Regions from separate parts of the Pantoea sp. X-Soil-MYKO-1289 genome, predicted to be linked through region 1. Evidence: predicted binding sites of a transcription regulator. Region 1 holds the regulator's gene; the other holds the start of a gene.
The links. The regulator PurR, encoded in region 1, represses purine synthesis genes. The targets are predictions, from matches to a motif close to CANGCAAACGTTTGCNTG.

Region 1 (15,965 bases):
CAGCGTCCGCTGGCGGTGATTAACGCCGAAAGCCATTTTTATCAGCATGGCTATGCGGCGGTGCACCGCGGCATTCACAGCCTGAGCGCGCAGGCCACCACCGATATGGAAAACGTCCGCCTGCAGGCGGCGCGTTTTCTTAACGCCTCCTCGCCGGAAGAGATCGTGTTCGTCAAAGGCACCACCGAGGGAATCAACCTGGTGGCGAACAGCTGGGGCGCAAGCCAGCTGCAGGCAGGCGACAACCTGATCATCACCGAGATGGAGCACCACGCCAATATCGTGCCGTGGCAGATGGTGGCGCAGCGCACCGGCGCAGAGATCCGCGTGCTGCCGCTGAATGACAACGGCGAGCTGGCGATCGACGCGCTGGCGGGGCTGATTGACAGCCGTACGCGCCTGCTGGCGGTGACGCACGTCTCCAACGTGCTCGGCACCGTTAACCCGGTTAAAGCGCTGGTGGCGCAGGCGAAAGCCGCCGGGCTGGTAACGCTGGTGGACGGCGCGCAGGCGGTGATGCATGGCAAGGTCGACGTGCAGGATATCGACTGCGATTTCTACGTCTTCTCCAGCCACAAAATTTACGGCCCTAACGGCGTCGGCATTCTCTACGGGCGCAAAGCGCTGCTCGACGAGATGCCGCCCTGGGAAGGCGGCGGCTCGATGATCGATCAGGTGGTGCTGCCTGTCGGCACGACCTGGAACAAAGCGCCCTGGCGTTTCGAAGCGGGCACGCCTAACACCGGCGGGATTATCGGCTTCGGCGCGGCGCTGCGCTATGTGGAAGAGATCGGTCTTGAGGCGATTCAGCAGCGTGAACAGGCGCTGATGCGCTACGCGCTCGATAAGCTCGCCTCGGTGCCCGATCTGGTGATCTACGGCCCGCAGGATCGCGCAGGCGTCATCGCTTTTAATCTGGGCAAGCATCACGCCTACGACGTCGGCAGCTTCCTTGATCAATACGGTATCGCCATCCGCACCGGCCACCACTGCGCCATGCCGCTGATGCGCCATTTCGCCGTGCCGGCCATGTGCCGCGCCTCGTTCGCCTTCTACAACAGCGAAGAAGAGGCCGATCGTCTGGCGGCGGGTTTGACCCGTATTCATCGTTTGCTGGGCGGTTGAGCAGAGTTCAGGAGTCAGTCATGGCCACGTTGCCAGATAAAGAGAAACTGGTGCGCAACTTTAACCGTTGCGCCAACTGGGAAGAGAAGTACCTCTACATCATCGAGCTGGGCGCAAAACTTCCAGAATCATCCGAAAGCCTGCATCAGCCGGAAAACGTTATCTCCGGCTGCCAGAGCCAGGTCTGGATCAAGATGACGCCGCAGAGCGACGGCACCCTGGCGTTTGAAGGGGACAGCGACGCCGCTATCGTTAAGGGATTGATTGCAGTGGTATTTAGTCTGTATCAAAACCTGACGGCAGCCGATATCGTCGCGCTGGACGTGCGGCACTGGTTCGCCGAGCTGGCGTTAACCCAGCATCTGACGCCGTCGCGTTCGCAGGGCCTTGAAGCGATGATTCGGGCAATTCGCCATAACGCTCAAAATCTCCTCTGAGGTAAACTAGCAGACGCCAACAGGCGTCTGTTTTTTTATCTGAAAGAGAAGATTGCATGAAATCAGCCTTACGTTTCGCCGGTGCGCTGCTGCTAAGCGTTGGACTTGCCTCGCCGGCTTTCTCCAAGGAATACCCGCTTCCTGCCGCCGACAGCCGCCTTATCGGCGAAAATCAGTTAACCACCGTTCCCGACGACAAACGTCCTCTTGAAGCGATTGCGGCGAAATACCAGATTGGGCTGCTGAGCATGCTGGAGGCCAATCCCGGCACCGATCCCTGGCTGCCAAAGGCGGGCACGCAGTTAGTGGTGCCGCAGCAGATGCTGCTGCCGGATACGCCGCGCGAGGGGATTGTGGTAAACCTGGCCGAGCTGCGCCTCTATTATTACCCCAAAGGCGAAGACAAGGTCATCGTCTATCCCATCGGCATCGGCCAGCTCGGCGCCGCGACGCCGGTGATGGTGACCAGCATCAGCCAGAAGATACCTAATCCGACCTGGACGCCAACCGTCAATATCCGCAAGCGCTACGCTAAAGATGGCATTACGCTGCCGGCGGTGGTGCCTGCCGGCCCGGAAAACCCGATGGGGCTGTTTGCGCTGCGTCTGGCGCGCGGCAGCGGCAACTATCTGATCCACGGCACCAACGCCGATTTCGGCATCGGCATGCGCGTCAGCTCCGGCTGCATACGCCTGCGTCCGCAGGATATCGAAGCGCTGTTCAACAGCGTGCCGAAAGGGACGCGGGTGCAGGTGATCAACCAGCCGGTAAAATATGCCGTCGAGCCGGACGGAAAGCGCTATGTCGAAGTGCATCAGCCGCTGTCGCACAGCGATAAAGACGATCCGCAGACCATGCCGATAGCGCTCAGCCCGGCGATGAAGAAGTTTATCAAAAGTCCGCAGAGCGACAGCGCGCTGATCAAAGCGGCGCTGGAGCGTCGTTCCGGCATGCCGGTGCTGGTATCGAGCGGGGAGGCGGTGGCAGAGCCGTCTGAGGCGGTCTCAGAGCAGGCGCAGAGCGCGCAGACCACACCCTGAGCCCGACAGTCGCCGCCGTATCCCGGCGGCAAAATCAGGGCAAAAAAAATGGCGCCACATGGGCGCCATTTTTAATACCAGAACTCTTACTTACGGTAAGAGTGAGCCTGGTTGTCCAGACGCTGGTTAGCACGAGCTGCGTCATCTTTAGCAGCCTGCACGTCAGAACGGATTGCGTTCACGTCGTTGCTCAGCTGGTCAACTTTAGCGTTCAGAGTCTGAACGTCTGAAGACAGCTGGTCGATTTTAGCGTTGCTTGAGCAACCAGCCAGCAGAGTTGAACCCAGGATTACCGCGCCCAGTACCAGTTTAGTACGATTCATTATTTATACCCTCTAGATTGAGTTAATCTCCATGTAGCGTTACAAGTATTACACAAAGCTTTTTAAGTTGAGAATAAATTTTTGATGAGAAGATGCTTAAACTTGATCGTTCGCTCAAAGAAGCAGCGCTTAACCGCATATGATAAAAATATTTAGCGAAAACAGAGAGATTTAATCGGATTAACCTTAATTTCGGAGGATATTGAATAGTTATTATCGATTGGAAATTTCCCGGTTTTGTATTAGTGACGGAATAAAAAAAGCGCCCCTGAAGGCGCTTTTAAATAAATGCTCAAACGAATTAAATGACGTGTACTGAGGCCGTATTTGTGGTACCGCTTGGTACTAATGCGCCCGATACCATTACAACCACGTCACCTTTTTGCGCATAGCCGCTTTCCAGCGCCGCTTCTTTGCCGATGCGATAGAAATCGTCGGTAGAGGCGATCTCGGTAACCAGACGCGTTTCGATGCCTTTGCTCAGGATCAGCTGGCGTGCGGTGGTCTCATTGGTGGTCAGCGCGAGGATAGTGGCGTCCGGGAAGTATTTGCGCACCGATTTGGCGGATTTGCCGCCTTCGGTAGCAACCACGATCAGCGGCGCTTCCAGCTTCTCGGCGGTTTCCACCGCGCCACGGCAAACGGCTTCTGTGATGCGCAGCTTACGGGAATCTTCCAGCGCGTCGATGCGTGACTTCATCACGCGGTCGGTACGCTCGCAGATAGTGGCCATAATGGTCACAGACTCCAGCGGGTATTTGCCCTTGGCGCTCTCGCCAGAAAGCATGACCGCATCGGTGCCGTCGAGGATGGCGTTGGCCACGTCGCCCGCTTCCGCGCGGGTAGGGCGCGGGTTCTTGATCATCGAGTCGAGCATCTGGGTAGCGGTGATCACCACTTTGCGCGCCTTGTTGCACTTCTTGATCATCATCTTCTGGGCGAAGATCACTTCTTCTACCGGGATCTCTACGCCCAGATCGCCGCGCGCCACCATGATGCCGTCAGAGGCGTCGAGGATTTCGTCGAAGTTGTTCAGGCCTTCCTGGTTTTCGATCTTGGAGATAATCTGAATATGTTCGCCGCCGTGGGCTTTCAGATGCTCGCGGATCTCCAGCACGTCGGAGCGCTTGCGAATAAAGGAGGCCGCCACGAAGTCGACGCCTTGCTCGCAGCCGAAAATCAGGTCGCGCTTGTCTTTTTCCGCCAGCGCAGGCAGCTGGATAGAGACGCCCGGCAGGTTAACGCCTTTGTTCTCGCCGAGGTCGCCGTTGTTCAGCACGGTGCACACCACGGTGTTTTCCGTCACTTCTTTTACTTCCATGCCGATCAAACCATCGTCTACCAGTACGGTGTTGCCGATTTTCAGATCTTCAGTAAAGCCGGCGTAGGTGACGGCGACGCGTTCGCTGTTGCCGATTACGCTCTGGTCGGTGGTGAAGGTAAAGGTCTGTCCCGCTTTCAGGGAAACGTCGTTACCGCCTTCCAGTTTCATGGTGCGGATTTCCGGACCTTTGGTGTCGAGCAGAATAGCGGCCTGACGACCGGTTTTCTGCATCACCGCGCGCATGTTGGCGATGCGCTGGCCGTGCTCGGCGTAGTCGCCGTGCGAGAAGTTGAGGCGCATAACGTTCATGCCGGCTTCAAGCAGCTGGGTCAGCATCTCTTCAGATTCGGTTTTCGGGCCGATAGTACAAACGATCTTGGTCTTTTTCATGACAGGTTATCTGTAAGTTGTGATGGATGATGAAGGTTGGGATTCGATGACGACGCATCGAAATGAGAATTCTGGTTGATAACGAAACGGACAGTACAACGTAAGAATAGGTGACGCAGGCTGAGCGTGCAGGGAAGTTGTGCGGTTACGTCTGGAAACCGACAATAGCGTGTTGCGCAAAGAGTGTGAGTTATCGCCATAGGCACGCCGCGCTGAAACCTTTCAAGTGGAACAACGCCGGATAGTATAGACGCTAAGTATCCGAAAACCAATTAAAAAGCGGAGAAGGAAACGACGGAGATCAATAAATAGTGAAGTTGCGCAAGGAGAGAAATTAGCAAAAGTGGTGCGCTCTAATGGACTCGAACCATCGACCCCCACCATGTCAAGGTGGTGCTCTAACCAACTGAGCTAAGAGCGCATTCAGAAATTTGGTGCGTCCGAGTGGACTCGAACCACCGACCCCCACCATGTCAAGGTGGTGCTCTAACCAACTGAGCTACGGACGCACTTGGTGCGCTCTAATGGACTCGAACCATCGACCCCCACCATGTCAAGGTGGTGCTCTAACCAACTGAGCTAAGAGCGCAACACGCTGTCAGGGCGACAGCGGGGACGAATATTATCGACACGCCGCAACGCTGGCAAGGGGAAAAACGCTTTTTTAGTGCTGACTGACCAGCAACTGCGCTATGCGTCGTTTTTTTAGACGTAGCAGGACGTTAAAGGCGGGGCAAAGCCGCAGAGAGATGAGTCGAGACCCATCTCTCTGTTTCTCTTAGCGCGCCGCGCGCGCAAGGATCACCTGCGCAGGCAGCTGTTGCAGGCGGCGTATGCGCCACAGCATCATGATCGCCGCCGAGGTCAGGCCGATAATAAACCCGCACCAGAAGCCCGCCGGGCCCATACGCGGCACCACCCAGTCGGTCATCGCCAGCGTATAGCCGCTGGGCAGCCCCAGCAGCCAGTAGGCGATAAAGGTAATAAAAAAGATCGAGCGCGTATCTTTATAGCCGCGCAGAATGCCGCTGCCGATAACCTGAATCGAATCGGAAAACTGGTAGATTGCCGCCAGCAGCATCAGCTGCGCCGCCAGCGCCACCACTTCCGGGTTGTCGTTATAGAGCAGGGCGATCTGATGGCGGAAGGTCACGGTCAGCAGCGCGGTCATCGCCACCATGCAGACGCCAACGCCCTGCGCGGTCCAGGCCGCGACGCGCGCCTGTTCGGCCGAGCCTTGGCCCAGCCGGTAGCCGACGCGAATAGTGGTGGCGACGCCGAGCGACAGCGGCAGCACGAACATCAGCGAGCTGAAGTTGAGCGCGATCTGATGGCCCGCAACGTCGACGATGCCCAGCGGCGACACCATCAGCGCCACCACGGCGAACAGCGTCACCTCGAAAAAGAGCGCCAGCGCCACCGGCAGGCCGAGCGAAACCAGCCGCTGCAGCACGGCGCGCGACGGCGGCGACCAGCGGGATCGCATGCGGATATCGCGCATACCGCCCATGCGGCGCACCCACAGCCGCATCACCAGGAACATCACCCAGTACACCGATCCGGTCGCCACGCCGCAGCCCACGCCGCCCAGCGCCGGCATGCCGAAGTGGCCATAGATAAAGATCCAGTTGAGCGGGATATTGACCAGCAGGCCGATAAAGCCCATCACCATGCCGGGTTTGGTTTTCGACAGGCCTTCGCACTGGTTGCGCATCACCTGGAAGAAGAGATAGCCGGGCGCGCCCCATAGCAGCGCATGAAGATAGCCTTCCGCCTTCAGCGCCAGCTGTTCGTCAATATCCTGCATGGCGCGAATGACGTAACCGGCGTTCCACAGCACCAGCATAATCAGAATGGCGACGAAGAAGGCGAGCCAGTAAGCCTGGCGAACCTGTTCGGCGATACGTTCGCGGCGGCCGGAGCCGTTGAGTTGCGCAACGGTTGGCGTCAATGCAAGCAGAAGACCATGGCCGAATAAAATGGCCGGAAGCCAGATAGAGGTGCCGACTGCGACGGCGGCCATATCCGTGGCGCTAACCGCGCCGGCCATGATGGTATCTACAAATCCCATTGCGGTCTGCGCCACCTGAGCAAGGATGACCGGAATCGCAAGGGCAAGCAATTGACGCGCTTCTGTTAAATACTTCTGCACGTTAACACCTGTTAAAAAAGAAAAGGGGAGTGATCCCGGAGAAATGCGCGGTTAGTGTAGCGGCATTAACAGGATTCACCAAGTTTTGTCACGCTGTGCGTTATATTGCGACTGTAAAGCGGACGCGACGCGGAAATAATATCCGCGCGCTAAGCTGTGGTAAGCTAGAGCAAACTTAGCAGAGGCCAAAACTATGTTTACCGGAATTGTGCAGGGCACCGCAAAGATTGTGTCCATTGAAGAAAAAGATCTGTTTCGCACCCATGTCGCAGAGCTGCCGGAAGAGCTGCTGCCGGGGCTGGCGCTGGGCGCGTCGGTGGCGCATAACGGCTGCTGTCTGACGGTGACGGCCATTGAAGGCAACCGCGTCAGTTTCGATCTGATTAAAGAAACGCTGCGCGTCACCAATTTAGGCGACCTGCAGGAAGGCGACGTCGTCAATATTGAACGCGCGGCGAAATTCAGCGATGAGATCGGCGGCCACCTGATGTCTGGCCATATTATGACCACTGCGGAAATTTGCAAAATTATCCAGTCGGAAAATAACCGCGAAGTCTGGTTTAAAATTCAGGACCCGGCGCAGATGAAATATATTCTGCATAAAGGCTTTGTTGGTATTGACGGCATTAGCCTGACCGTCGGCGAAGTGACCAAAAGCAAATTCTGCGTCTATTTAATCCCGGAAACCCTGGAGCGCACCACGCTTGGCGCGAAGAAGCTGGGCCACCGCGTCAATATCGAGATCGATCCGCACACACAGGCGATCGTCGATACCGTCGAACGCGTGCTGGCGCAGCGCGAAGCCGCCGCCTTGCGTCCGGACGTCGAATAAGCATAAAAAAAGGCGCTCCAGGCGCCTTATTCACTAGCGCGGCTTAGCGCGCGACGCGCAGGCCGCCTTCTACGCCGCGGCTAAAAACCACCTGCCACAGCTGAATATCGCGGGCGCGAAAGGCGCCGGCGCAGGCGTTAAGGTAGTAGCTAAACATGCGCTTAAAACGTTCGCCGTACTTTTCAGCCAGCTGCGGCCAGGCCTGCAGGAAGCGCTCATACCAGGCCATCAGCGTGGTGTCGTAATCGGCGCCGAAATTATGCCAGTCTTCCAGAATGAAATGCGACTCGCTGGCGTCCGCGATATGGCGCACCGACGGCAGACAGCCGTTGGGGAAAATATATTTATCAATCCAGGGATCGACATTCATATCGGTGCGGATCGCGCCGATGGTGTGCAGCAGGAACAGTCCGTCTGGCTTGAGGTTACGGTCCACCACGTCGAAGTAGGTGGCGTAGTTTTTCGGTCCAACGTGCTCGAACATGCCCACCGAAACGATACGGTCGAACTGCTGGTTAAGATCGCGATAATCCTGCAGCAAAATAGTGACGTCCAGCCCTTCGCAGCGCTGCTGCGCCAGCTTCTGCTGCTCTGCCGAGATGGTTACGCCGTGCACCACCGCGCCGTAGTGGCGAGCGGCATACTCGGCGAGGCCGCCCCAGCCGCAGCCGATGTCCAGCAGCGTCATGCCCGGCTCCAGCTGCAGTTTGCGGCAGATCATATCCAGCTTCGCTTCCTGCGCCTGCTCCAGCGTCTCGGCCTCTTTCCAGTAGGCGCAGGAGTATTGCATATAGGGATCGAGCATCAGCGAGAAGAGGTCGTTCCCGAGATCGTAATGCTCTTTACCCACGATCCATGCGCGTTTTTTCGACTGTAAGTTGGTGAGACGCGCGGCGGCCACGCGCAGCGTATCTTTGAAGTGGTGCGGCAACTGCTGGTCCAGCTTGTGCTTTAGCACGCGGTGAAAAAACATATCCAGCCGTTCGCAATCCCACCAGCCATCCATATAAGCTTCGCCAAGACCAAGTGAGCCTTCCTGAATCACACGCTTAAAAAAGTCAGGCTGTTTGACCTGAATATCCCAGGGGCGGCTGCCGTTGATTTCGATGTCCGCTTTTTCCAGCATTTCGTGGACAATGCGATACCAGTGGTTTTCTTCAAGGCTCACTTCTTCTATTAACGATGAACTCATAGCTTCTCCATCACCTGTCCGCGTTGAACCTGAGAAAAAGAATAGCCAATTTCTCAAGGCCTGTGAGAAATGTCACGGATTGCTCCGTGCGCCTGATATCCGACGTTTTACAGAGGATTGGATCTGAATATCGTTGTCTGACGAGCAGGAAACGCGCGCGCAGACACCATCCGGGCGATAAGCTTCGCCTAAAAATAAAACAATTATGTTATTGATTTGTTGCAGATTTATTGACCTGATCGAGTATATGCTCAACCAGGTCAGTATTCAACGACTTATTGTTAGGCAGCTAACTATAAAAGTTGCCTTAGTGATTATCCTGGCAGGGAGTGGTAACGCGGACAATATCCATTTGTGCGCTGGCGCGTCGCTGCCAGACGTAGCCCGCTATCGCCAGCGCGATAGTGGTCACCATAATCAGCGTAGTCATCAGCAGCGGCTGTTGTAAACCTGCGGAGACCGCCAGACTGGCAACAAAGCAAAGACCGAGCTGCAGGGTATTCTGCAGCGCCGCGGCTTTACCGGTGGCGTGCGGGAACGGCAGCAGCGCATTCGACACCACAATCGGGTAAATCGCGCCGTTCGCCAGCGCCATGCCGCAGAAGGGCGCAAGCAGGGCGATCAGACTGTGGCTTCCGGTCAGCGCCACGGCGAACAGCGTCGCCACGCTCAGGCTGTAAAGCGCCAGCAGCAAGGGGAGCAGCTGCGCGCCGGCAAAGCGGTTCAGCAGCGCGCGGCAGCCAAATCCGCCCAGCAAAAAGGCGATGGTTTGCGGAATATAGCTCAGGCCGATATCCGCCGGCGTCAGGCCCGCATCGGCGAGAATAAAGGGCGAGCCGGTCAGCCAGGCGAAAAAGCTGGCGGAGCAGGCGGCATAAATCAACACGTTGCCGCCATAGACGCCAGAGCGCAGCAGCGAGAAAAAGCCCGGCTGATCGTTCGCTTCTTGCGCTGTCGGACGACTGGCGGGCAGGCGCAGCGTTACCAGCATCAGCGCCACGCCGGTCAGCGTCAGCACCAGAAAAATCGCGCGCCAGTGAAAATGGCTAATCAGCCAGGCGCCAAGCAGCGGCGCCAGCGCGGGCGAAAGCGCCACCAGCGGCATAATGGTGGCGAACACCTTATTGGCGCGCGCGCGCGGATAGCGGTCCACCACCAGCGCCTGCCAGCTCACCGCCGCGGCGCAGACGCCGATCGCCTGAATAAAGCGCAGCGCCAGCATCAGCATTGCATTTTCCACCCACAGCATGCCGGCGCAGCCGAGCGCGAACAGCCCCAGCCCCATCAGCAGAACCGGTTTGCGCCCGATGCGGTCGGAAAGCGGGCCCCAGAAAAGCTGGCCGATGGCGAAGCCCGCCAGGAACAGGCTCATACTGGCGCTGATAATGCCGGGCGAGGTATTGAAGCTGATGCGCATCGCGCCGAAGGCGGGCAAATACATATCGGTCGCCAGAAAGCCCAGCATGCTGAGCAGGGCGAGGTAAGGCATAAATCCTTTTGATGACAGCATGGTTTTTAATCTCATTTTCGTCAGGCAGGTTAAACGCGGCAAAGTGTAAAAGGGTGCGCCTGCCGCTGTGAAACGTTAATATTTGCAGAGTGCTGTGAAAATTTTTGAAAGGAAAAAGCATGTGGTCCGAATATGCGCTTGAAGTGGTAGACGCCGTGGCGCGCACCGGCAGTTTTAGCGCCGCCGCGCAGGAGCTGCATCGCGTGCCTTCTGCCGTCAGCTATACGGTGCGCCAGCTGGAAACCTGGCTGGCGGTGCCGCTGTTCGAACGGCAGCATCGCGAGGTGGCGTTGACCGCCGCTGGCGAGCATTTTGTGCGCGAGGGCCGTGAGGTTATCAAAAAAATGCTCGCTACCCGCAGACAGTGTCAGCAGCTGGCGAACGGCTGGCGCGGGCAGCTCAGCATCGCGGTCGATCGCATCGTGAAGCTGCCGCGCAGTCGTCAGCTGGTGACCGACTTCTATCGCCACTTTCCCGATATGGAGCTGCACATCAGCTATGAGGTGTTTAACGGCGTCTGGGACGCGCTGGCCGACGGACGCGTCGACGTGGCGATCGGCGCCACCCAGGCGATCCCGGTCGGCGGGCGTTTCTCCTTTCGCGATATGGGCGCGCTGAACTGGCGCTGCGTCGTGGCGCGCCAGCATCCGCTGACGCGGCAGCCGCAGCTCGACGACGACGCGCTACGCGCCTGGCCGTCGCTGGTGCTGGAGGATACCTCGCGCGCGCTGCCGCGGCGCATGACCTGGACGCTGGATAACCAGCGGCGACTGGTGGTACCGGACTGGCAGGCGGGGCTGGCGTGCGTGCTGGATGGCTTATGCGTGGCGATGATGCCGGGCCATCTGGCGCGTCCGCTGCTGGATAAGGGCGAGCTGGCGGAGCTGACGCTGCCTGCGCCCTTTCCGGAAAGTCCCTGCTGCGTGAGCTGGTCGGAGGCGCGCGCATCGCCGGCGCTCAGCTGGCTGCTCAGCTATCTCGGCGATGCGCGAACGCTCAATCAGGAGTGGTTAAGCGAGGATTAACGGCGGTAGTCGCGAAAAGGGCCGTCGCCGACCGAGCGGCGCTCAATCAGCGTGGGATGCACTTCGATGGTCTGCGACACTTCGCGTTTGCTGGTAATGCGGTCGAGCAGCATCTCCAGCGCCTTCTCGCCCAGCTGGGCTTTCGGCTGATGCACGGTAGTCAGCGCCGGCGTGAAGTAGCGCGCGTTGCGCACGTTGTCATAGCCGATCACCGAAATATCCTGCGGCACGCGCAGCCCCATCTCGTCGGCGGCGCAGATCGCGCCCATCGCCATAATATCGCCGCCGCAGAAGATCGCCGTTGGGCGCTGCTTCTGCTGCAGGATCTGCTGCATCGCCTGATAGCCCGATTCCGGCTCGAAATCGCCCTGAACGATCCACTCGGGACGTACCGCGATGCCCGCTTCCTGCAGCGCTTGCAAAAAGCCCGCATGGCGCCCGCCGCCGGTATTGCGCTCCAGCTGGCCGGGAATGGCGCCGATATCGCGATGGCCGCGCTCAATAAGATAGCGTCCCGCCAGATAGCCGCCCTGGAAGGCGTTATCGAGCACGGTGTCGGTAAAGTCGCCGCGCGATTCGCCCCAGTCCATCACCACCATCGGAATATTGCGGTTCTCTTCCAGCATCTTCAGCAAATCGTCCGGATACTCGGAGCACATCACCAGCAGGCCGTCGACGCGCTTTTGCGCCATCATCGACAGATAGGCGCGCTGCTTCTGCAGATCGTTATGAGCGTTGCCGAGAATGAGGGTATAGCCGCGCTCAAAGCAGTGATGCTCGACCGCTTCGATGATTTCCGCAAAATAGGGCGCTTCGCTGGAGGTGGCGAGCAGCCCCAGCGTTTTGGTGTGGTTGACCTTCAGGCTGCGCGCCACGGCGCTGGGCGAATAGTGTAATTCCTGTATCGCCTGCCAGACGGCGTTGCGCGTCTCTTCCGCAACGAAGCGCGTTTTATTGATCACGTGGGAAACGGTGGTGGTGGAAACACCCGCGCGCTTCGCGACATCTTTAATTGTTGCCATTGAAAAGAGACTCCAGAACTTATCAATAAGCCACTGATAAGCATAATGTTAAACGTTTGCGTCCGCTAAGAGAGTTTTCTGTTAATTCGCTACAGTTTTTGTCGGTGAAATACTCACTGGGCAGGACAAAACAGGGGCTGTTGCGTGCGAACGGCACGGGCGTTGCGTCAGTTGCGCAACAAAGCCGGGGATTCTAACAAGGCTTGCGGGATAAAACGAGATTTTTACCGGCAACTATGGGAAAATCGCATAAGACCCTGACAACTGTGTGGATAAGGAGAGGTAATGAGCACCGATTTGAAACTGGCATTAATGACTACCGGCGCGGCGCTGCTGATGATTGTGGCGTTTGGTTTTACCGCCGTCATGCACTAACAGAGAGCGATAAAAAAACCGGGATTATCCCGGTTTTTTTATGGCGTTTAGCGAATGGTTTTCGGCGTCATCACTCGTCGCGCGCCGATATAGTGACGCTGCCAGTAATCATCCGAAAGCCCGCTAATCTGGATATCTTTGCCGGTGCGCGGCGACTGAATAAATTTGCCGTTGCCAAGGTAAACCCCAACGTGGTCGGCGGTGCCGCGGCCGTTGATACGGAAGAAGACCAGATCGCCTTTCTCCAGCGACTCGCGCTTGACCGGCGCAGCGTCGCGCAGGTGATACATTTCGTTGGCGGTGCGTGGAATTCTGAATTTCACCAAATCTTTATAGGCGTACCAGACGAGGCCGCTGCAGTCAAAACCGGTATGCGGCGAGGTACCGCCCCACTGGTAGGGCTTGCCCAGCTGACCCATCAGTTTGGTCATCGCCGTTTCGCGCGCTTTCTGGTAGCGCAGGCGATGGGACTTGCTCATTTTGATGGTAGAGGTGTCGTCGGCATTCAGCTGCGGGAGAGTGGCGGCTTTTGCGGTGCTCAGCGTGCGCTGGCGGCCATAGCGTTTGTGAGAAGATTTAAGGGTTTTTTTCGTATCGGCGGCGGAAGGGGAAAGCTTAGCCGTTTCAATTTTCTTCTGCTTTTTCAGTTTGAGTTTTTGCGCAGTAGAAGGGCGCGTTTTTTTCGCGCTGGTTTTGACCGGTCGCCGTTTGCGGCGCTCATCTTCGCGCGCGCTTTTTTTCTCCGCCTTGTGCAGGCTGGCGTTAACCGGCGCTTGCGGCGAGGCCGAAGCGATGTTCATGAACAGCTGCGCGAAAGCTAATATAAAGAGCGTAATCAGTAATCGCATAGTCCGGTTACAGGGTTAGCGGTTACGACAACAGGCCGTAACGTGGTTAGAAAAATCTGATCGGAGATCAGCGCCGGGGCCATTCTAAGCCAGGTTTTTTTCAAAAGTTAAGCCATTTTTCTATTAAACTGTTACAGGGTTGCAGTTGAGTTTAAAATAAGCAATTTCAGCAGCTTATAGCAGCAAAGTTATTACCAGTTATGAACAGCTTAAGTTTTGATTATCGTCAGAAAAACGCAGATCTTTAGTAAAGAACTTAACAAACATGGCGGTTTCGCCTGGCAAGCGAGAAATTGTCGTTTTCAGGGACGGGGCGAAGTCGCTACAATAAACAAACACGAAGTAGGGAATTAAGGAAGGCAATTATGAGTACTGTAGAAAAAATTCAGCGCCAGATCGCAGAAAACCCGGTCCTGCTGTACATGAAAGGCTCGCCGAAACTGCCAAGCTGCGGTTTCTCTGCGCAGGCGGTGCAGGCGCTCTCTGCCTGCGGTGAGCGCTTTGCTTACGTGGATATTCTGCAGAACCCTGATATTCGCGCCGAGCTGCCGAAATACGCCAACTGGCCGACCTTCCCGCAGCTGTGGGTAGACGGCGAGCTGGTCGGCGGCTGCGATATTATCGTCGAAATGTTCCAGCGCGGCGAGCTGCAGTCGCTGATCAAAGAGACGGCGGAAAAGCACAAAGAAGCGGAATAAAAGAAGTGTAAAAAAAAGGCCGACGCAAGTCGGCCTTTTTTTACGCCTGCTCCGGCGCCGCTTCCGCGTCGTCGCTTGCCGCCATCGGCAGCGGCCAGCCGCCCAGCCGTTTCCAGCGGTTGACCAGCTCGCAGAACAGCGTCGCCGTCTGCTCAGTGTCGTAGAGCGCAGAGTGCGCCTGGGTGCTGTCAAAATCCATGCCTGCCGCTTTGCAGGCTTTCGCCAGCACCGTCTGCCCCAGCACCAGCCCGCTCAGCGCGGCGGTGTCGAAGGTGGCGAACGGATGGAAAGGGTTGCGCTTCAGCCCAGCGCGCCCGGCGGCGGCCATCATAAAATTGAGATCGAAGGTCGCGTTGTGCGCCACCATGATGGCGCGATTACAGTGGTGATCCTTGATGCCTTTGCGCACCATCTTAAATATGGCGTGCAGCGCCTCATATTCGCTAATCGCGCCGCGCAGCGGGTTGCTGGGATCGATGCCGGTAAACGCCAGCGCCTCTGGATGAAGCAGCGCGCCTTCGAAAGGCTCGACGTGGAAATGCAGCGTCTGGTCGCGATGCAGCCAGCCCTCTTCGTCCATTTTCAGCGTGGTGGCGGCGATCTCCAGCAGCGCATCGGTCTGCGCGTTAAAGCCTGCGGTCTCGACATCGATCACCACAGGATAGAAACCTCGGAAACGTTGATTCAGCGCGTTCAGGGAGTTCGTTTCAGACATCAGCATCTCATAGCAGAAAATAGGCAGCGCGCATTATGGCAAAAAAAAGAGGAGGGTGCAGCAGAAGGGAAAGCTTCAGCCTGCTGCCGCGCAGACTGAAGCGGCAAACTTAGTTGCCCAGGCCGTGACCGGCATGTTTATTTTCGATCAGCTCAATCTTGTAGCCGTCTGGATCTTCGACAAAGGCGATAATGGTTGAACCGCCTTTCACCGGACCCGCTTCACGCGTGACTTTGCCGCCCGCGTTGCGGATACGGTCGCAGGTCGCCGCCACGTCGTCCACGCCCAGCGCGATATGGCCATAGGCGTTGCCGAGATCGTAGCTGTCCACGCCCCAGTTGTAGGTCAGCTCGATAACCGCGCCTTCGCTCTCTTCGGTATAGCCCACGAATGCCAGCGTATATTTATACTCCGTGTTTTCGCTCTGACGCAGCACGCGCATGCCGAGAACGCGGGTGTAGAAGTCGATGGAGCGTTGCAGATCGCCAACGCGCAGCATGGTATGAAGTAAACGCATAACATCCTCTTTTATTAATTCGTCATCTTCTGATGACTCAAACGCTAAGTATAGCGGTGAAAATAGCAAAAAACGGGCGCTGGCGTAACCGTTGTCACGCCAGCGTCGCGCTTAAAGCGTCGGGTAGTCGGTATAGCCTTCCGCGCCGCCGCCGTAGAAGCTCTCCGGGCGCTGCGGGTTGAGCGGGGCGTCCTGCTGCAGACGCGCCACCAGATCGGGGTTGGCGATAAAGTCTCGGCCAAAGGCCACGGCGTCAATCAGGCCGCGCGCAATCAGATCGTCCGCTTTCTCCACGGTATAGGCGCCCGCGCCGATAATCACGCCGGGGAAGAGCGCGCGCACTTTTTCGCGGAAGGCGTCGCTGTAGGGCTTGCCGCCCGCCCAGTCTGGCTCGGAAAGGTGCAGGTAGGCGATATTGCGCTTCGCCAGCTCGCCGATAT
Region 2 (15,965 bases), 660 kb from region 1:
GCGCGGACGACCCTGTCACCGTTTGATCACCTCACTGTCATCAGAGAGTCATCACGCCGGGCCGTAATAGGCGTCAACTAACCGCTTGTCAACGCATACGGAGTGAATCATGGCACAGGCACTGTTAAGAACGGTGGTGGATAACAGCAGCGCGCCGCTTAGCCAGACCAGAGAGAAAGTGTTGTCGGTGCAGGGTCTGGGCAAGCGCTGGGGCGAGAACCGCGTGCTGGACAATGTCAGCTTTGATCTGCATGCGGGAGAAATGGTCGCCGTCATCGGCCGCTCGGGCGCAGGCAAATCGACGCTGCTGCATATGCTCAACGGCACTATCGACGCCTCGGAAGGCGCGGTGTACAGCCTGCGCGACGGCGAGCCGCAGCGCAATCTGCTGGCGCTCAACAGCCGCCAGCTGCGCCAGTGGCGCAGCGAATGCGGCATGATTTTTCAGGACTTCTGTCTGGTGCCGCGCCTCGACGTGCTGACCAACGTGCTGCTGGGCCGCCTCAGCCAGACCTCGACGCTGAAATCCTTTTTTAAGGTGTTTTCCGACAGCGACCGCGCCCACGCCATCGAGCTGCTGCAGTGGATGAATATGCTGCCGCAGGCGCTGCAGCGCGCTGAGAACCTGTCGGGCGGCCAGATGCAGCGCGTGGCCATCTGCCGCGCCCTGATGCAGAACCCGAAAATCCTGCTGGCCGATGAGCCGGTGGCGTCGCTCGATCCCAAAAATACCAAACGCATCATGGATGTTCTGCGCCAGGTGAGCGAGCAGGGCATCAGCGTGATGGTGAACCTGCATTCGGTTGAGCTGGTGAAAAGCTACTGCACGCGCGTGATCGGCATTCAGCGCGGCAGGGTGCTGTTCGACGGCCATCCGGCGCACCTGACCGACAGCCTGCTGCAGCAGCTGTACGGCGATGAAATCAATCAGCTTTACTAACCTCCACGGCAAGAGAAAAACCTCGAATGAAACTGACTTTATTAGCGTTACTGACCGGCGTAATGACCTTTGGCGTGAACGCAGCGGATGCGCCGAAAGCGCTGAATCTGGGCATTCTCGGCGGCCAGAACGCCACCCAGCAGATTGGCGATAACCAGTGCGTGAAGGACTTTTTTGATAAGGAACTCAAGGTTGATACGAAGCTGCGCAACTCCTCCGACTACGCCGGCGTGATCCAGGGCCTGCTGGGCGGCACGATCGATATGGTGCTGAGTATGTCGCCCGCCTCGTACGCCTCGGTTTATCTGCAGGATGCCAAAGCCGTGGATATCGTGGGCATTCTGGTGGACGATAAAGATGGCTCGCAGGGCTACCACTCGGTGGTGATCGTGAAAAACGACAGTCCCTACAAGAAGCTGGAGGATCTGAAGGGCAAATCGTTCGGCATGGCCGATCCCGATTCGACCTCTGGTTTCCTGATGCCGAACCAGGCCTTTAAGAAGCAGTTTGGCGGCAGCGTCGATGACAAATACAACGGCTTCTTCTCCAGCGTCACCTTTTCCGGCGGCCACGAGCAGGACATTCTCGGCGTGCTGAACAATCAGTTCGACGGCGCGGTGACCTGGAGTTCGCTGGTGGGCGACTACAACAGCGGCTACAGCTCCGGCGCGTTCGGTCGTCTGATCCGTATGGATCACCCCGATCTGATGAAGCAGATCCGCATTATCTGGCAGTCGCCGCTGATCCCGAACGGCCCGCTGCTGGTGAGCAATAAGCTGCCGGCCGATTTCAAACAGAAAGTGGTCGAGACGATTCAGAAGCTGGATAAAGAGCAGCACGCCTGCTTCGTGAAGGCCGTCGGCGGCGCGCAGCATATCGGTCCGGCGTCGGTGGCGGACTATCAGAATATTATCGATATGAAGCGCGACCTGGCGAAAGGCCAGCGCGGCTAAGGTCAGGACGGGTATCTCTGCTGAAAAGAGATACCCGTAAGTCAGCCCCTCTGCGGTTTTTCACTTCTTGCAGGAATCATCTTTTGACTGACTTTGAACGCTACTACCAACGCATCCGCCGCCAGCAGAAACGCGACACGCTGATCTGGTCGCTGCTGCTGGTGACGCTCTACCTGCTGGCAGGCAAAATGTCAGAGTTCAGCCTGAGTACGCTCTGGACGTCGCTGCCGCACTTCTTCGACTACCTGTGGGAAACGCTGCCGGTACTGCATTTTTCCACGCTGTTTGACGGCGTAAAAACGGAAGGATCGCTCGCCTGGTGGGGCTACCGTCTCCATTTCCAGCTGCCGCTGATCTGGGAGACGCTACAGCTGGCGCTCGCCTCTACTATCGTGGCGGTGGGTATCGCCGCGGTGCTGGCGTTTTTCGCCGCCGACAACACCAAAACCCCGGCAAGCCTGCGCTTTGCTATTCGCGCCTTTGTCGCCTTTCTGCGCACCATGCCGGAGCTGGCCTGGGCGGTGATGTTCGTGATGGCGTTCGGCATCGGCGCCATTCCCGGCTTTCTCGCGCTGGCGCTGCACACCGTCGGCAGCCTGACCAAGCTCTTCTACGAGGCGATTGAGAGCGCTTCCGATAAGCCGGTGCGCGGCCTGGCGGCCTGCGGCGCCAGCAAGCTGCAGCGCATGCGCTTCGCTTTCTGGCCGCAGGTGAAGCCGATCTTTCTCTCCTACAGCTTTATGCGGCTGGAGATTAACTTTCGCTCCTCAACCATTCTGGGACTGGTGGGCGCGGGCGGCATCGGCCAGGAGCTGATGACCAATATCAAACTCGATCGTTACGATCAGGTCAGCATCACGCTGCTGCTGATTATCCTGGTGGTATCGCTGCTGGACACCTGTTCCGGTCGGCTGCGCCGCCGCGTCGTGGAGGGTTCCGCATGATCGCGCTGGCGCCGGATATCGGCAAAATCAGGCAGGAAAACCCGGCGCTGTTCGCGGCGCAGAAGCGCTATCTGCGCCGACTCGCGCTGGCGGCGGTCGCCATCCTGCTTTACTACCTGTTCTTCTTTGAATTTTACGGTATTGAGTGGAGCCGCGCCGCGCTGGGCGCCCAGCAGCTCGGCCGCTATTTTTTGCGCATGTTCGTCTGGCACGATTTCGTTAACTGGCCGTTCGGCTACTACTTCTCGCAAATCGGCATCACGCTGGCGATCGTTTTCGCCGGCACCCTGACCGCGTCGATTATCACGCTGCCGCTGTCGTTCTTCGCCGCGCGCAACGTGATGCACGGCCGCGCGACGCGGCCGATCGCCTGGGCGGTGCGTCGCCTGCTCGATCTGCTGCGCGGCATCGATATGGCGATATGGGGGCTGATATTCGTGCGCGCCGTCGGCATGGGGCCGCTGGCGGGCGTGCTGGCGATTGTGATGCAGGATATCGGCCTGCTGGGCAAACTCTACTCGGAAGGGCACGAGGCGGTAGAGCGATCGCCGAGCCGCGGACTGAGAGCGGTCGGCGCTAGTAGCCTGCAAAAGCACCGCTTCGGCATCTTTACCCAGTCGTTTCCCCATTTCCTGGCGCTCAGCCTCTATCAGATCGAATCCAATACCCGCTCGGCGGCGGTGCTGGGCTTTGTCGGCGCGGGCGGCGTCGGGCTGGTTTACGCCGAGAATATGCGCCTGTGGAACTGGGACGTGGTGATGTTTTTGACCCTGATCCTCGTGGCGGTGGTGATGATGATGGATGCGCTCTCCAGCCGCCTGCGCAAGCGCTATATCAGCGGGAAGCCGGTGCCGCTCTGGCAGCCTGCCGCGCGCGACTGAGCCGTTCGCTGCGCTGCCAGGCGCGCGCCAGCGCCTGCGCCAGCTGCGCGCTCTGCCAGGGTTTCGCCAGCCGCTCGCACAGCGGCAGCGCCACCGGCTGCAGGCGCAGATCCTGACCGCTGATCAGCAACGTTGCCAGCTGCGGCCACTGCTGCTGCGCCTGGCGGATCACTTCTGCGCCGTTCAGGCCGCCGGGCAGCATCAAATCGCTGATCAGCAGATCGATATCGGGCGTCTGGCGCAGCAGCGCCAGCGCCTCTTCGCCGCTGGCGCACTCCAGCGTCACGTAGCCGAGCTGATGCAGATGCTCGCAGAGCGTCTGGCGCACCGCCGGTTCGTCATCCAGCACCAGTACCAGCTTGTCGCGCGGCGTCGGCGGGGCGACAAGCTGCGGCTGCGGCGACGCGACCGCGCTTTCAGGCGCGCGCGGCAGCAGCAGGCGCACGGTGGTTCCCTGTCCGGGCGCGGTGTCGATCTCGATCTGGCCGCCGGACTGCCGCACGAAGCCATAGACCATCGACAGTCCCAGCCCGCTGCCGCTGCCGGTCTCTTTGGTGGTGAAAAAAGGCTCGAACACCTGTTCCCGCACTTCCGGCGTCATGCCGCAGCCCTGATCGATCACCTCAATCACCACGCGTTCCCCTTGCTCGCGCCGCTGGCTGGCGATACGCAGGCGGATCTCGCCGCTTTGCTGCTGCATCGCGTCGCGCGCGTTCACCACCAGATTCATCAGCGCGTTCTCCAGCTGGCTGGCGTCGATCCAGGCGAGCCAGCCGGGCCGCGGCGCCTCGACCGTCAGGCGCTGGCCGGGCAGCAGCGAGTGCTGCAGCAGGCTTTGCAGCTCGTCCACCAGCTGCGCCGCCGAGACGGCGCGCGGATGCAGCGCCTGCTTGCGCGAAAAGGCGAGCAGGCGCTGGGTAAGCAGGGCGGCGCGATCCGCCGCCTGACGCGCGCGTTCGATGCGGCTCGCCAGGCTGCCCGGCGGCAGCTGGCCTTGCGTCAGCGCCAGGCTGCCGATGATCACCGCCAGCAGATTGTTGAAGTCGTGCGCGATGCCGCCGGTCAGCTGGCCGACCGCCTTCATCTTCTGGCTGTGCACCAGCGCCTCTTCCAGCGCCTTGCGCTCGGTGCGCTCCAGCACGGTGTTGACGATGCCGCGGCGCGGCACCGGGCTGAAGCGCAGCTCCAGCGTACGCCCATCCGCCAGCCGCACCTCCTGCGGCTCGCCTGGCTGCTGCAGATCCACCCCCACGCGCCCCAGCAGCTGGCGATAGTGCAGGCCGCGATGCAGCGCCTCGTCGGCGAGCCCCAGCAGCTGCGGATACTGCGCATTCCACACCACCAGCTGACCCTGGTTGTCGAACAGCGCGAAGCCGTCGCGCATGGCGAGAAAGGTGGATTCAAGCTGGCTGCTCTTCTCCTTCAGCAGGCGCGAGGTGTGCGCCAGCGACGCGGTATTGCGGGCGAAAACGTTAAAGGCGCGCGCCAGATCGCCCAGTTCGTCGCGCCGCTGCAGGCCCGGCACCGAAACATGCTTTTCGCCCTGCGCCAGCCGCGTCATGGCGTCGGCGATGGCGGTCAGGCTGGAGCCGAGGTTGCGGTAGATATAGATCCCGGCGTAGCCGGTGATCGCCAGCGCCAGCAGGGCGAACAGCGCGATAAACAGGATCACCGAATTGAGTTCGCGATGGGTTTCCGCGCTGCGCATTTCGCTCTGCTGCGCCACCTGCTGCACGCAGGCGGTAATGTCGTCGTTGAGCGCCGCCACCAGCGCCTTGATGCGGTAGGTGGAATAGGCGATAGCGAGGTCGTTCTCCGCCAGGCGATCCGCCAGCGGCCGCAGCGACTGCTGGGTGGCGATCAGGCGCGCGATTTTCTCATCCAGCACCGCATCGCCGGAATCGGGCCGCCACGCCGTCATGACCTGCTGTAGCTGGTCGACGAGCGCGACAGGCGACGGGGTGCGGATCGCCGCCGTCAGCAGCCGTTCGGTCTGCTGACGCAGCGCCGCCGCCGGGCCGCGTCGCGCGGCGAGCAGGTTGATATGATCCAGCAGCAGCTGCGACTGCCACAGGCCGCTGAGCAGGGCGTTGCGCTGCAAATGACGCTGATGGCCGTTGATCAGCAGCTGGGTGATGGTCTGCTCCAGCATCAGGCTGCGTGCGCGGATGCGCGCCACCCGCGCCGTCTGACGCGCCGCGAGCGGCGCCGAGGCGAGCTGCGTCAGCGACTGCTGCAGCGCCTGCTGGTTCTGCTGTAGCCGCTGCGATTCGCTCTGATACTCCAGCGCTCCTACCACCTGCGACAGGCGCACCGCCGCCGTGGCGACGCTGGCGGTATCGCGCGCCAGCGCCAGGCTGGCGCGCATATCGCTCAGAGTTTGCGCCTGCGCCTGCTCCTGAATGCGTCCGGCATGGCGAAAGCCGAGTATCGCCACTGCGCTCACCATCAGCGTGACGCACACCACCAGCAGATTAAACAGCAGCAGGCGGCCGCGCGCGCCCACCTGCCAGGGATGTTGATGCCGCATACCGCGCCTCCGCGCCCGCCGTGCCTGAGGCGAGTATAGGGCGCGGCTCAGGCGCATTTATGACAAATATGAACGGCCGCTGACATTTTCCATTTATCTGGCGCTGCTTTACTCAGCCCTAATCACCGTTATCTGGAGCGGCCCATGACAGCCACACCGATTCTGCAAATGCGCGACATCACGCGGCGCTTCGGCCAGTTTTACGCGCTCAAGGGGGTCGACCTCACGGTGTATGCCGGCGAGATCCACGCGCTGATGGGCGAGAACGGCGCGGGCAAAAGCACCCTGATGAAGATCCTCGCCGGCGCCTACAGCGCCACCAGCGGCGAAATCCTGATCGACGGGCGCCCCTATGCCATTCGGGGGCCAAAAGAGGCGCTGGCGGCAGGCATTACGCTGATCTATCAGGAGATCAACCTGGCGCCTAACCTGACGGTGGCGGAGAACATCTTTCTCGGCAGCGAAATCACGCGCGGCGGGCTGATTCGGCGTCGCCAGATGGCCGAAGAGGCGCAGCAGGTGATCGATCGCCTCGGCGCGCAGTTTAGCGCCACCGACCGCGTCAGCCGCCTCAGCATCGCCGAACAGCAGCAGGTCGAGATCGCGCGCGCGCTGCACCGCAACAGCCGCATTCTGGTCATGGACGAGCCCACCGCCGCGCTGAGCAACCGCGAAACCGAGCAGCTCTTCGCGTTAATAAAGCGCCTGCGCGCGGAAGGCATGGCGATTATCTATATCAGCCACCGCATGGCGGAAGTCTATGAGCTTTCCGATCGCGTCAGCGTGCTGCGCGACGGGCAGTATGTCGGCAGCCTGACCCATGACACCCTGAACGCCAGCGAGCTGGTGCGCATGATGGTCGGCCGTCCGCTGAGCGATCTCTTTAACAAGGATCGCACTATCCCGTTCGGCGACATTCGTCTGGCTGTCAATCACCTGACCGACGGCGGCAAGGTGCGGCCGAGCAGCCTGGCGGTGCGCGCCGGCGAAATCGTCGGGCTGGCCGGACTGGTGGGCGCCGGGCGCAGCGAGCTGGCGCAGCTGATTTTCGGCGTGCGGAAACCCAGCGGCGGCGAGATCTGGATCGACGGGCAGCAGGTCGCTATCCACTCGCCGCGCGACGCCATTGCGCGCGGCATCGGCTTCCTCACCGAAAACCGCAAAGAGCAGGGGCTGTTTCTGGAGATGGCGGCGCAGGAAAACATTGTGATGGCGACGCTGGAGCGCGACGCCAGCTACGGGCTGCTTAACCGGCGCAAAGGCAGGCAGATCGCCGGCGACGCCATCGCCACCCTCAACATTCGCGTGCCGCATGCCCAGGTGCGGGCGGGCGGCCTCTCCGGCGGCAACCAGCAGAAGCTGCTGATTTCGCGCTGGGTGTCGATTGGCCCGCGCATCCTGATCCTGGATGAGCCGACGCGCGGCGTCGACGTCGGCGCCAAAAGCGAGATCTACCGCATGATGAATCAGATGGCGCAGCAGGGCGTGGCGATCCTGATGATCTCCAGCGAGCTGCCGGAGGTGGTCGGCATGAGCGATCGGGTGTATGTGATGCGCGAAGGCGCTATCGCCGGGGAGCTGGATAAAGATCAGATCAGCCAGGAAAACATTATGACGCTGGCCACCGGGGCGCATAGCGCCTCGCCGCTGGAAATATAAGGAGAAGAGAGCGATGACAGAGACCACGCGGGCGAAACCGCCCACCGTTAAGCGGGCGCTGATAGGCGATATGCTGCAAACCGTCGGCATTCTGCCGATTCTGGTGCTGATTGTGGTGGTGTTCGGCTTCGTCGCGCCGAACTTCTTCACCGAGGGCAATCTGCTCAATATTACGCGCCAGGCCTCGATCAATATCGTGCTGGCGGCGGGTATGACTTTTGTGATCCTGACCGGCGGCATCGACCTCTCGGTGGGCTCGATGCTCGGTACCACGGCGGTGGTGGCGATGGTCGCCTCGCTCGATCCGATGCTTGCCGGCATGACCATTCCCATGGCGCTCGGCGCGGGCCTGGTGATGGGGCTGTTCAACGGCATTCTGGTCGCCTGGGCCGGACTGCCGCCCTTTATCGTCACCCTCGGCACCTATACGGCGCTGCGCGGCGCCGCCTATCTGCTGGCGAACGGCACCACGGTGATCAACTCCGATATCAGCTTCGAGTGGATAGGCAACGGCTATCTCGGCCCGGTGCCCTGGCTGATCGTGATCGCCTTCGCCGTGATCGCCGTCTGCTGGTTTATCCTGCGCCGCACCACGCTGGGCGTTCATATCTACGCGGTGGGCGGCAATATGCAGGCGGCGCGGCTGACCGGCATTAAGGTCGGTGCGGTGCTGGTGTTCGTCTACGCCATGAGCGGGCTGCTTTCCGGGCTGGGCGGGCTGATGTCGGCGTCGCGCCTCTATAGCGCCAACGGCAATCTCGGCGTCGGCTATGAGCTGGACGCCATCGCCGCGGTCATCCTCGGCGGCACCAGCTTCGTCGGCGGCATCGGCACCATTACCGGCACGCTGATCGGCGCGCTGATTATCGCCACGCTCAACAACGGCATGACGCTCATGGGGGTCTCCTATTTCTGGCAGCTGGTGATCAAAGGCGCGGTGATCATTATTGCGGTGCTGATCGACAAATATCGCACCCGGCACCACGTCTCCTGAGCGCGGCGCCCCTATTTTACCCTACGCCATTCAGCCGTTGGCGATTCTAATAACAGCAGGAGAAGGTCTATGCGTTTTAATCCGATCGTAACCGGGCTGCTGGCGGCAACGCTGTTCAGCGGCGCCTTCGCCCAGGCGAAAGATCTCAAGTCCATCGGCGTCACCGTCGGCGATCTCGCCAACCCGTTTTTCGTGCAGATTACCAAAGGCGCGGAGATGAAAGCGCGCGAGCTGGCGGGGGACAAAGTCAACGTGACGCTGGTCTCCAGCGGCTACGATCTGGGCCAGCAGGTGGCGCAGATCGATAACTTTATCGCGGCGAAAGTCGACATGATTATCCTGAACGCCGCCGATTCCAAAGGCATCGCGCCGGCGGTGAAACGCGCCCGCGACGCCGGGATCGTGGTGGTGGCGGTCGACGTGGCGGCCGACGGCGCCAACGCCACCATTACCTCGGACAACACCCAGGCGGGCGAGATGGCCTGTAAATATATCTCCGATCGCCTGAAGGAGAAGGGCAATGTGCTGATTATCAATGGCCCGCCGGTTTCCGCCGTGCAGAACCGCGTTGAGGGCTGCATGACCGAGCTGAAACGCCATCCTGAGATCAAGCTGCTCTCCTGGAACCAGAACGCCAAAGGCAGCCGTGAAGGCGGGCTGGAAGTGATGACCGGCCTGCTGTCGGCCAATCCGAAAGTCGACGCGGTGTTCGCCATCAACGATCCGACCGCCATTGGCGCCGATCTGGCGGCGAAACAGGCGCAGCGCAACGAGTTCTTTATTGTCGGCGTCGACGGATCGCCTGACGGCGAAGAGGCGCTGAAGCGCAAGAATTCGCTGTTCGTCGCCACCCCTGCGCAGGATCCGCAGGTGATGGCGGCGAAAGCGGTCGAGATCGGCTATGACATTCTTCAGGGCAAGCCGGCGCCGGATAAGCCGGTGTTGATCCCGGTTTCCCTGATCGATCGCAACAACGTCGGCAGCTACAAGGGCTGGACGGTGAAATAACGGCGGGCGTTCCCGGCTGTTCGCCCTCAGGCGCTCAGCCGGACCGCTTCCGGACGCGTCACATCGGCGGAAAAAACATAGCCGAGGCCGCGAATGGTGCGGATCAGGCTGGGCTGATGCGGATTGGTTTCAATTTTGCGTCGCAGCCGCATAATCAGCACGTCGATGGTGCGGTCGAAAACGTCGAGGCTTTCGCCGTGGGTCAGCTCCAGCAGCTGATCGCGCGTCAGCACTTTGCGCGCGTGGCGCACCAGCGCGCGCAGCAGCGCATATTCGCCCTGCGTCAGCGGCACCGATTCGCGCTGCGGATTGAGCAGCTGGCAGCGCGCTTCATCCAGCTGCCAGCCGTTAAAGCGCCAGCCGCTCTCCGCCTCCGGCTGTATAAGCCGACCGCCGCGCCGCAGCGCCGCGCGCGCTCTCGCCACCACCACGCGCGGATTGAAAGGCTTGGCGATGTAGTCATCCGCCCCCATCTCCAGTCCCACCACCATTTCCGCTTCGGAGCCCATGCCGGTCAGCATGATCACCAGCAGATCCGGGCGCTGACGCTGGAGCTGTTGCAGCACCAGCAGGCCGTTGGTGTCGGGCAGCATCATATCCAGCATCACCAGGGCGATGTCGCCATGCTGCGCCAGCAGCGCCGGCGCGTCGCGGCCGTAATGGCAGCAGTAAACGCTAAACTGTTGTTCATCCAACACATCCTGCAGCAGTTCGCAGACGGCCTTATCATCATCGACAACCAGAATGGCGGGCTTCATGCAGCGCGACCTCAAGGTTAAAAAAAGGTTAACAAGAGTGTACACGGCGCGTTTTCCGCCGCGTCGACAAGCGATGGAAACGTGAGCGATATCGCCATCGGCTTTACTGAAGCGTGCGTTAGCGCAGAATTTTTCGGCAGCGCAGGGGAGGCGATGAAAACGATTGCGCGGCAGCGGGGCAATGCACCATAATCGCGCCTTCTTTTGGTTCAGATTTCTCTTATAAAATGCCAGGCCTGGCAAGGTAAACGATTGCGTTTCTGGCTGGCATAGCGATTGCTATGACTTCAGGCCTCAGGGAGATTCAGGGCGTGACGACAGCGGCCGTCAGCATGCAGCGGCGCGTTGTGCGGTACCACAATAATCAGCATGTAACCCACACTGGCAAGTGAGAACGCGCATTCGTGCCGTCTCCGCTCTTGAGAGATGATGATGTTAGAAAAACTGTTCAAACTAAAAGCGCATAACACGACGGTCCGCACCGAAGTGATCGCCGGGATCACCACCTTCCTGGCGATGGCCTATATCCTGTTTGTTAACCCCAGCATTCTGGGCGCCACCGGAATGGACAAGGGCGCGGTATTCGTCGCCACCTGTCTGGCGGCGGCGATTGGATCGGTTCTGATGGGACTGATCGCCAACTACCCGATCGCGCTGGCGCCGGGCATGGGGCTGAACGCCTTCTTCACCTATACCGTCGTGCTGCATATGGGCTACACCTGGCAAATCGCGCTGGGCGCGGTGTTTTTGTCGGCGGTTATCTTCTTTGCGCTGTCGATTTTCAAAATTCGCGAGTGGATTATCGCCAGCATTCCGCTGCCGCTGCGCGCCGGCATTGCGGCGGGCATTGGGCTGTTTCTCGCGCTGATCGCGCTGGAAGGCGCAGGCATCGTGGTGGATAACCCGGCGACGCTGGTGGGGCTGGGCGATCTCACTAAGCCGGGGCCGCTGCTGGCGCTGCTGGGCTTTGTGGTGATTGTGGTGCTGGAGGCGCGTCGCGTCACCGGCGCGGTGCTGATCGGCATTTTGCTGATTACCTTTATTTCGATGGGCATCGGTCTGTCGCCTTTTGCCGGCGTCTTCTCCGCGCCGCCGTCGATCGCGCCCACCTTTATGCAGCTCGATATCGCCGGCGCGTTTAACGTCGGCCTGGTCAGCGTGATTTTCGCCTTTCTGTTTGTCGACGTCTTCGACAACACCGGCACGCTGCTGGGGGTGACTAAACGCGCCGGACTGGCGGACGAACAGGGCAATATCCCGAAAATGGGCCGCGCGCTGGTGGCCGATAGCGCCGCGGCGCTGTTTGGATCGCTGCTCGGCACCTCGACCACCACCAGCTATGTGGAATCTGCGGCGGGCGTGAGCGCGGGCGGACGCACCGGCTTAACGGCGGTAGTGGTCGCTATTCTGTTCCTGCTGGCGCTGTTCTTCTCCCCGCTGGCGGGCAGCGTGCCGGTCTACGCCACCGCGCCGGCGCTGCTGTTTGTCGCGGTGCTGATGGCCTCCGGCCTGGCGGAGATCGACTGGAAAGATATCACCACGGCGGCGCCGGTTACCGTTACCGCGCTGACCATGCCGCTGACTTACTCTATTGCTAACGGCATCGCCTTCGGCTTTATCACCTGGACGGTGGTGAAGCTGCTGAGCGGCCGCACCAAAGAGGTCAACGCGGCGCTGGTGATCCTCTCGCTGCTGTTCGTGATCAAGCTGGGCTGGCTTAGCGCCTGATAGCGTTCGCCGCGCTGGTGCAGGCTGGCGCGCTCTTATTCTTTTGCTGCGCGCAAGACGTAAATCGTCTTGCGCGCTTTTTTTTATGTCCTCCAGGCCGATTTGCGTACTGGCTTCCAGCGTGCGTCGAAAACCCTGTTACCGCCGCCTGTCTGCGGGTAGGCTGCCACTCTGAAACAACGCCGCTCTGCTACCCGATGCCTGATTTTCAGCGAATTAGTGGAACGTGGAATGTTATGTAAACGGAAAGCTGGTTAAATAACCAACAGCAAGGGCAGACGCTAGCGGCGGGATGAACAACGTCGTAAGGAGAAGGAACCCCATGGAACAGCTGTTAAATCCTGAGGCGCGCTATTTGCCTCCGCTTTTACTCCCTCTTCGTCAGCCAGGAGGAAACAGAATGGAACGACTGACTAAACGTGTTGATCGGCTTGAACAGGATACGCACCAGATTAAAACTGATTTGGCCGTGCTGACCGAGCGCTCGCAAAATTTTGCCACCAAGACGGATGTTGAAGGTTTGCGCACGGACCAGTTCAAACTGCGCGGCGAAATGCTTGAGGGCTTCGCCCAGACGGCAGCCCAGTTTGCTCGTATTGATGAGCGATTTGCGCGAGTCAGCGACTGGACCGGGCAGGCCGACAATAATTTTGCCGCGATTGATAAGCAGTTTGAGCGGGTTCATGAACAATTTAAATGCGTTGACGAAAAGTTCGAGCGCATCGATGAAAAGTTCGAGCGCATGGACGAAAGGTTTGACCGCCTCAACGACCGCATCACCTGGACGCTGTTGGTCCCGGCTGTGCTCGCCGTGCTTGGCTGGCTGGCAAGAGAATTTATGGTGAACATGTAGAGAGGCGGCATGCGCGCTGCCTCTCTGTTCAGAGGTGAAAAGCACGAGACGGCCCTCGTGCTCTAATTCATTAACGGAACGGCGGCTCGTTAAAGGTGCGCAGCTTGCGTGAATGCAGCTTATCCCCTTCGGCGCGCAGCAGCTCTACCGCGCAAATGCCGATCTGCAAATGCTCTGAAATCGCCCCTTCATAAAAGCGGTTCGCCTGGCCCGGCAGCTTGATTTCGCCGTGCAGCGGCTTGTCTGAGACGCAGAGCAGCGTGCCGTAAGGGACGCGGAACCGATAGCCCTGCGCCGCGATAGTGGCGCTCTCCATATCCACCGCCACCGCGCGGCTCAGGTTAAAGCGCAGCGCCGAAGCGGAGTAGCGCAGCTCCCAGTTGCGATCGTCCGTGGTCACCACGGTGCCGGTGCGCAGACGCTGCTTGACCTCTTCGCCAGGCATATTGCTCACCGCCTTGGTGGCGTCATAGAGCGCGCGCTGCACCTCCGCGATGCTCGGTACCGGAATGTCGGGCGGCAGCACGCTGTCGAGCACGTGGTCGTCGCGCAGATAGGCGTGCGCCAGCACGTAGTCGCCGATGCGCTGGCTTTCACGCAGGCCGCCGCAGTGGCCGATCATCAGCCAGGCGTGCGGCCGCATCACCGCCAGGTGATCGCAGATGGTTTTGGCATTGGACGGACCGACGCCGATATTCACCAGCGTGATGCCGCGTCGGCCAGGCGAGGTAAGATGCCAGGCCGGCATCTGATGCTTTTTCCACGCCAGATCCAGCATCGCCGCGTCGCTCTCCGCCGTATCGGCGGTGATCACCGCGCCGCCCGCGCAGGCCAGGCTGTCATAGTCGCTGGCGGGATCGCGCACCTGCTCAGTCGCCCAGCGGACGAACTCATCCACATAGCGCGTGTAGTTGGTGAACAGCACAAACGGCTGGAAATGCTCGACCGAGGTGCCGGTGTAGTGGCGCAGGCGCGCCAGAGAGAAGTCGGTGCGCAGCGCGTCGAAGTGCGACAGGGGGAAAATCGCGTCCGGGTTAAAGAGACCGTCGGCGGTTTCATCACCGATCTGCGACAGCTCGGTGGTAGGAAAATAGCGCGCAATGCTGGCGCTCATGGTGCGATCCAGCGACAGATCGGAACCGTCAATCACGTAAGGGTAGGGGATCTCCTGGCTGGACGGGCCGACCTGAATCTCTACCTCATACTCTTTTTCCAGCATCGCCAGCTGTTCGCTGAGATAGTGGCGCAGCAGCGCCGGACGCGTGATGGTGGTGCTGTAGCTGCCGGTATGGGTAAAACGTCCCCAGGCGCGCGTGCGGTTTTGCTGCGGGCCTTCGCCGCGCCAGGTAATGCGCAGTTCAGGATAGACAAACAGCCCCTGGCGACGCGCTTCCGCCTCGGGCAGCTGGCCCTGTTCGGTATAGGTTTTTATCGCCGCGCGCAGCGCGTTCACCGCGTTGTCGTACAGACGCTCCAGTTCATCCAGCGCCTGCTGGCGGGTAAGGCCGTTCCGTTGTGTAGGCATAAACTCTCCTGATATTTAGCGAACTTTCCCCACAGCTTAGCGGGTTTGCCGCCGCCGCAAAGTAAATATGTGATCGACCGCATTATGCACCAACAGGGTGCTGGCGTGTTGCCAATCCCCGCCTACGTTTAAATGAATCAGAAGGTGACGTCGTGCGCTGTCGCTGGCGTTGCCACCTTCCTTTAGCAAAATCTCGCGGCCCGTTGCGTTCTGGCGAGATTCTTGCTTGCGATTGATAGCGGCCTCTGTCGCCGCGCGTAGCATTCCCGAAACGAATAACAACATTCACGCTCCTGCGCCGTGGTCTGGCGAACGCAAACTCACTGTGTCGAGGATAGACAGCATGTCTCAGAAACTGATCAAGTTGTCGTTAAACATCGTAATTGCAGGCTGTATCGGCGCGGCGCTCAGCGCGCAGGCCGATATTAAAATTGGCGTCGCCGGGCCGTTCTCCGGGCCAAACGCCACCTATGGCGCGCAGTACTGGAAAGGGGCGACGCAGGCGGCGGCGGATATCAACGCGGCGGGCGGCATTAACGGCGAGAAAATCGTGCTGGTGCAGGGCGACGACGCCTGCGAACCCAAACAGGCGGTCGCAGTGGCGAACCGGCTGGTCGATCAGGATAAGGTGATGGCGGTGGTAGGCCATTTCTGTTCCTCCAGCACCATGCCCGCCTCAGAGGTTTACGACGACGCCGGCGTGCTGTCGATTACGCCGGGCTCCACTAACCCGCAAATCACCGAGCGCGGCATGAAAACCCTGTTTCGCATGTGCGGGCGCGACGACCAGCAGGGCGCCATCGCCGCCAACTTTATGCTCGACAAGCTGAAAGCGAAGAAGGTTGCGGTTATCCACGATAAAGATACCTATGGCCAGGGGCTGGCCGACGCCACCAAAGCAGCGCTGGAGAAGCGCGGCGTAAAAGAGGTGATGTATGAGGGGCTGTCGCGCGGCGAGAAAGATTTTAACGCGCTGGTGACCAAAATCGCCCAGGCGAATCCCGACGTGGTCTATTTCGGCGGTTGTCATCCCGAGGCGGGTCCGCTGGTGCGCCAGATGCGCGAGCAGGGCGTAAAAGCGAACTTCTTCTCCGGGGACTGCATCGTGACGCAGGAGCTGGTGACCGCCGCGGGCGGGCCGCAGTACACCAGCGGCATCTATATGACCTTCGGCAACGATCCGCGTCAGATC

Region 2: the regulator PurR is predicted to act here: its motif matches at 10,909-10,926, upstream of AC6I7Z_RS12170 (NCS2 family permease).

What each region holds. Positions count from the first base shown of each region.
Region 1 covers NZ_AP036004.1:1,850,714-1,866,678, forward strand. The annotation lists gene sufS (cysteine desulfurase SufS) at 1-1,125, shown strand, start outside; gene sufE (cysteine desulfuration protein SufE) at 1,146-1,562, shown strand; gene AC6I7Z_RS08870 (L,D-transpeptidase family protein) at 1,619-2,602, shown strand; gene AC6I7Z_RS08875 (major outer membrane lipoprotein) at 2,689-2,925, opposite strand; gene pykF (pyruvate kinase PykF) at 3,227-4,639, opposite strand; tRNA gene AC6I7Z_RS08885 (tRNA-Val) at 4,984-5,060, opposite strand; tRNA gene AC6I7Z_RS08890 (tRNA-Val) at 5,072-5,148, opposite strand; tRNA gene AC6I7Z_RS08895 (tRNA-Val) at 5,152-5,228, opposite strand; gene AC6I7Z_RS08900 (MATE family efflux transporter) at 5,418-6,791, opposite strand; gene AC6I7Z_RS08905 (riboflavin synthase) at 6,985-7,623, shown strand; gene cfa (cyclopropane fatty acyl phospholipid synthase) at 7,667-8,815, opposite strand; gene punC (purine nucleoside transporter PunC) at 9,123-10,325, opposite strand; gene punR (DNA-binding transcriptional activator PunR) at 10,445-11,350, shown strand; gene purR (HTH-type transcriptional repressor PurR) at 11,347-12,372, opposite strand; gene cydH (cytochrome bd-I oxidase subunit CydH) at 12,658-12,747, shown strand; gene AC6I7Z_RS08935 (C40 family peptidase) at 12,795-13,595, opposite strand; gene AC6I7Z_RS08940 (Grx4 family monothiol glutaredoxin) at 13,958-14,293, shown strand; gene rnt (ribonuclease T) at 14,334-15,008, opposite strand; gene gloA (lactoylglutathione lyase) at 15,118-15,525, opposite strand; gene AC6I7Z_RS08955 (alkene reductase) at 15,637-15,965, opposite strand, start outside.
Region 2 covers NZ_AP036004.1:2,510,335-2,526,299, reverse strand. The annotation lists gene phnP (phosphonate metabolism protein PhnP) at 1-26, shown strand, start outside; gene phnC (phosphonate ABC transporter ATP-binding protein) at 110-940, shown strand; gene phnD (phosphonate ABC transporter substrate-binding protein) at 967-1,893, shown strand; gene phnE (phosphonate ABC transporter, permease protein PhnE) at 1,977-2,837, shown strand; gene phnE (phosphonate ABC transporter, permease protein PhnE) at 2,834-3,718, shown strand; gene AC6I7Z_RS12195 (ATP-binding protein) at 3,672-6,248, opposite strand; gene AC6I7Z_RS12190 (sugar ABC transporter ATP-binding protein) at 6,393-7,907, shown strand; gene AC6I7Z_RS12185 (ABC transporter permease subunit) at 7,921-8,901, shown strand; gene AC6I7Z_RS12180 (ABC transporter substrate-binding protein) at 8,971-9,909, shown strand; gene AC6I7Z_RS12175 (winged helix-turn-helix domain-containing protein) at 9,936-10,667, opposite strand; gene AC6I7Z_RS12170 (NCS2 family permease) at 11,097-12,395, shown strand; gene AC6I7Z_RS12165 (hypothetical protein) at 12,718-13,248, shown strand; gene AC6I7Z_RS12160 (AMP nucleosidase) at 13,319-14,773, opposite strand; gene AC6I7Z_RS12155 (hypothetical protein) at 14,810-15,058, opposite strand; gene AC6I7Z_RS12150 (branched-chain amino acid ABC transporter substrate-binding protein) at 15,117-15,965, shown strand, end outside.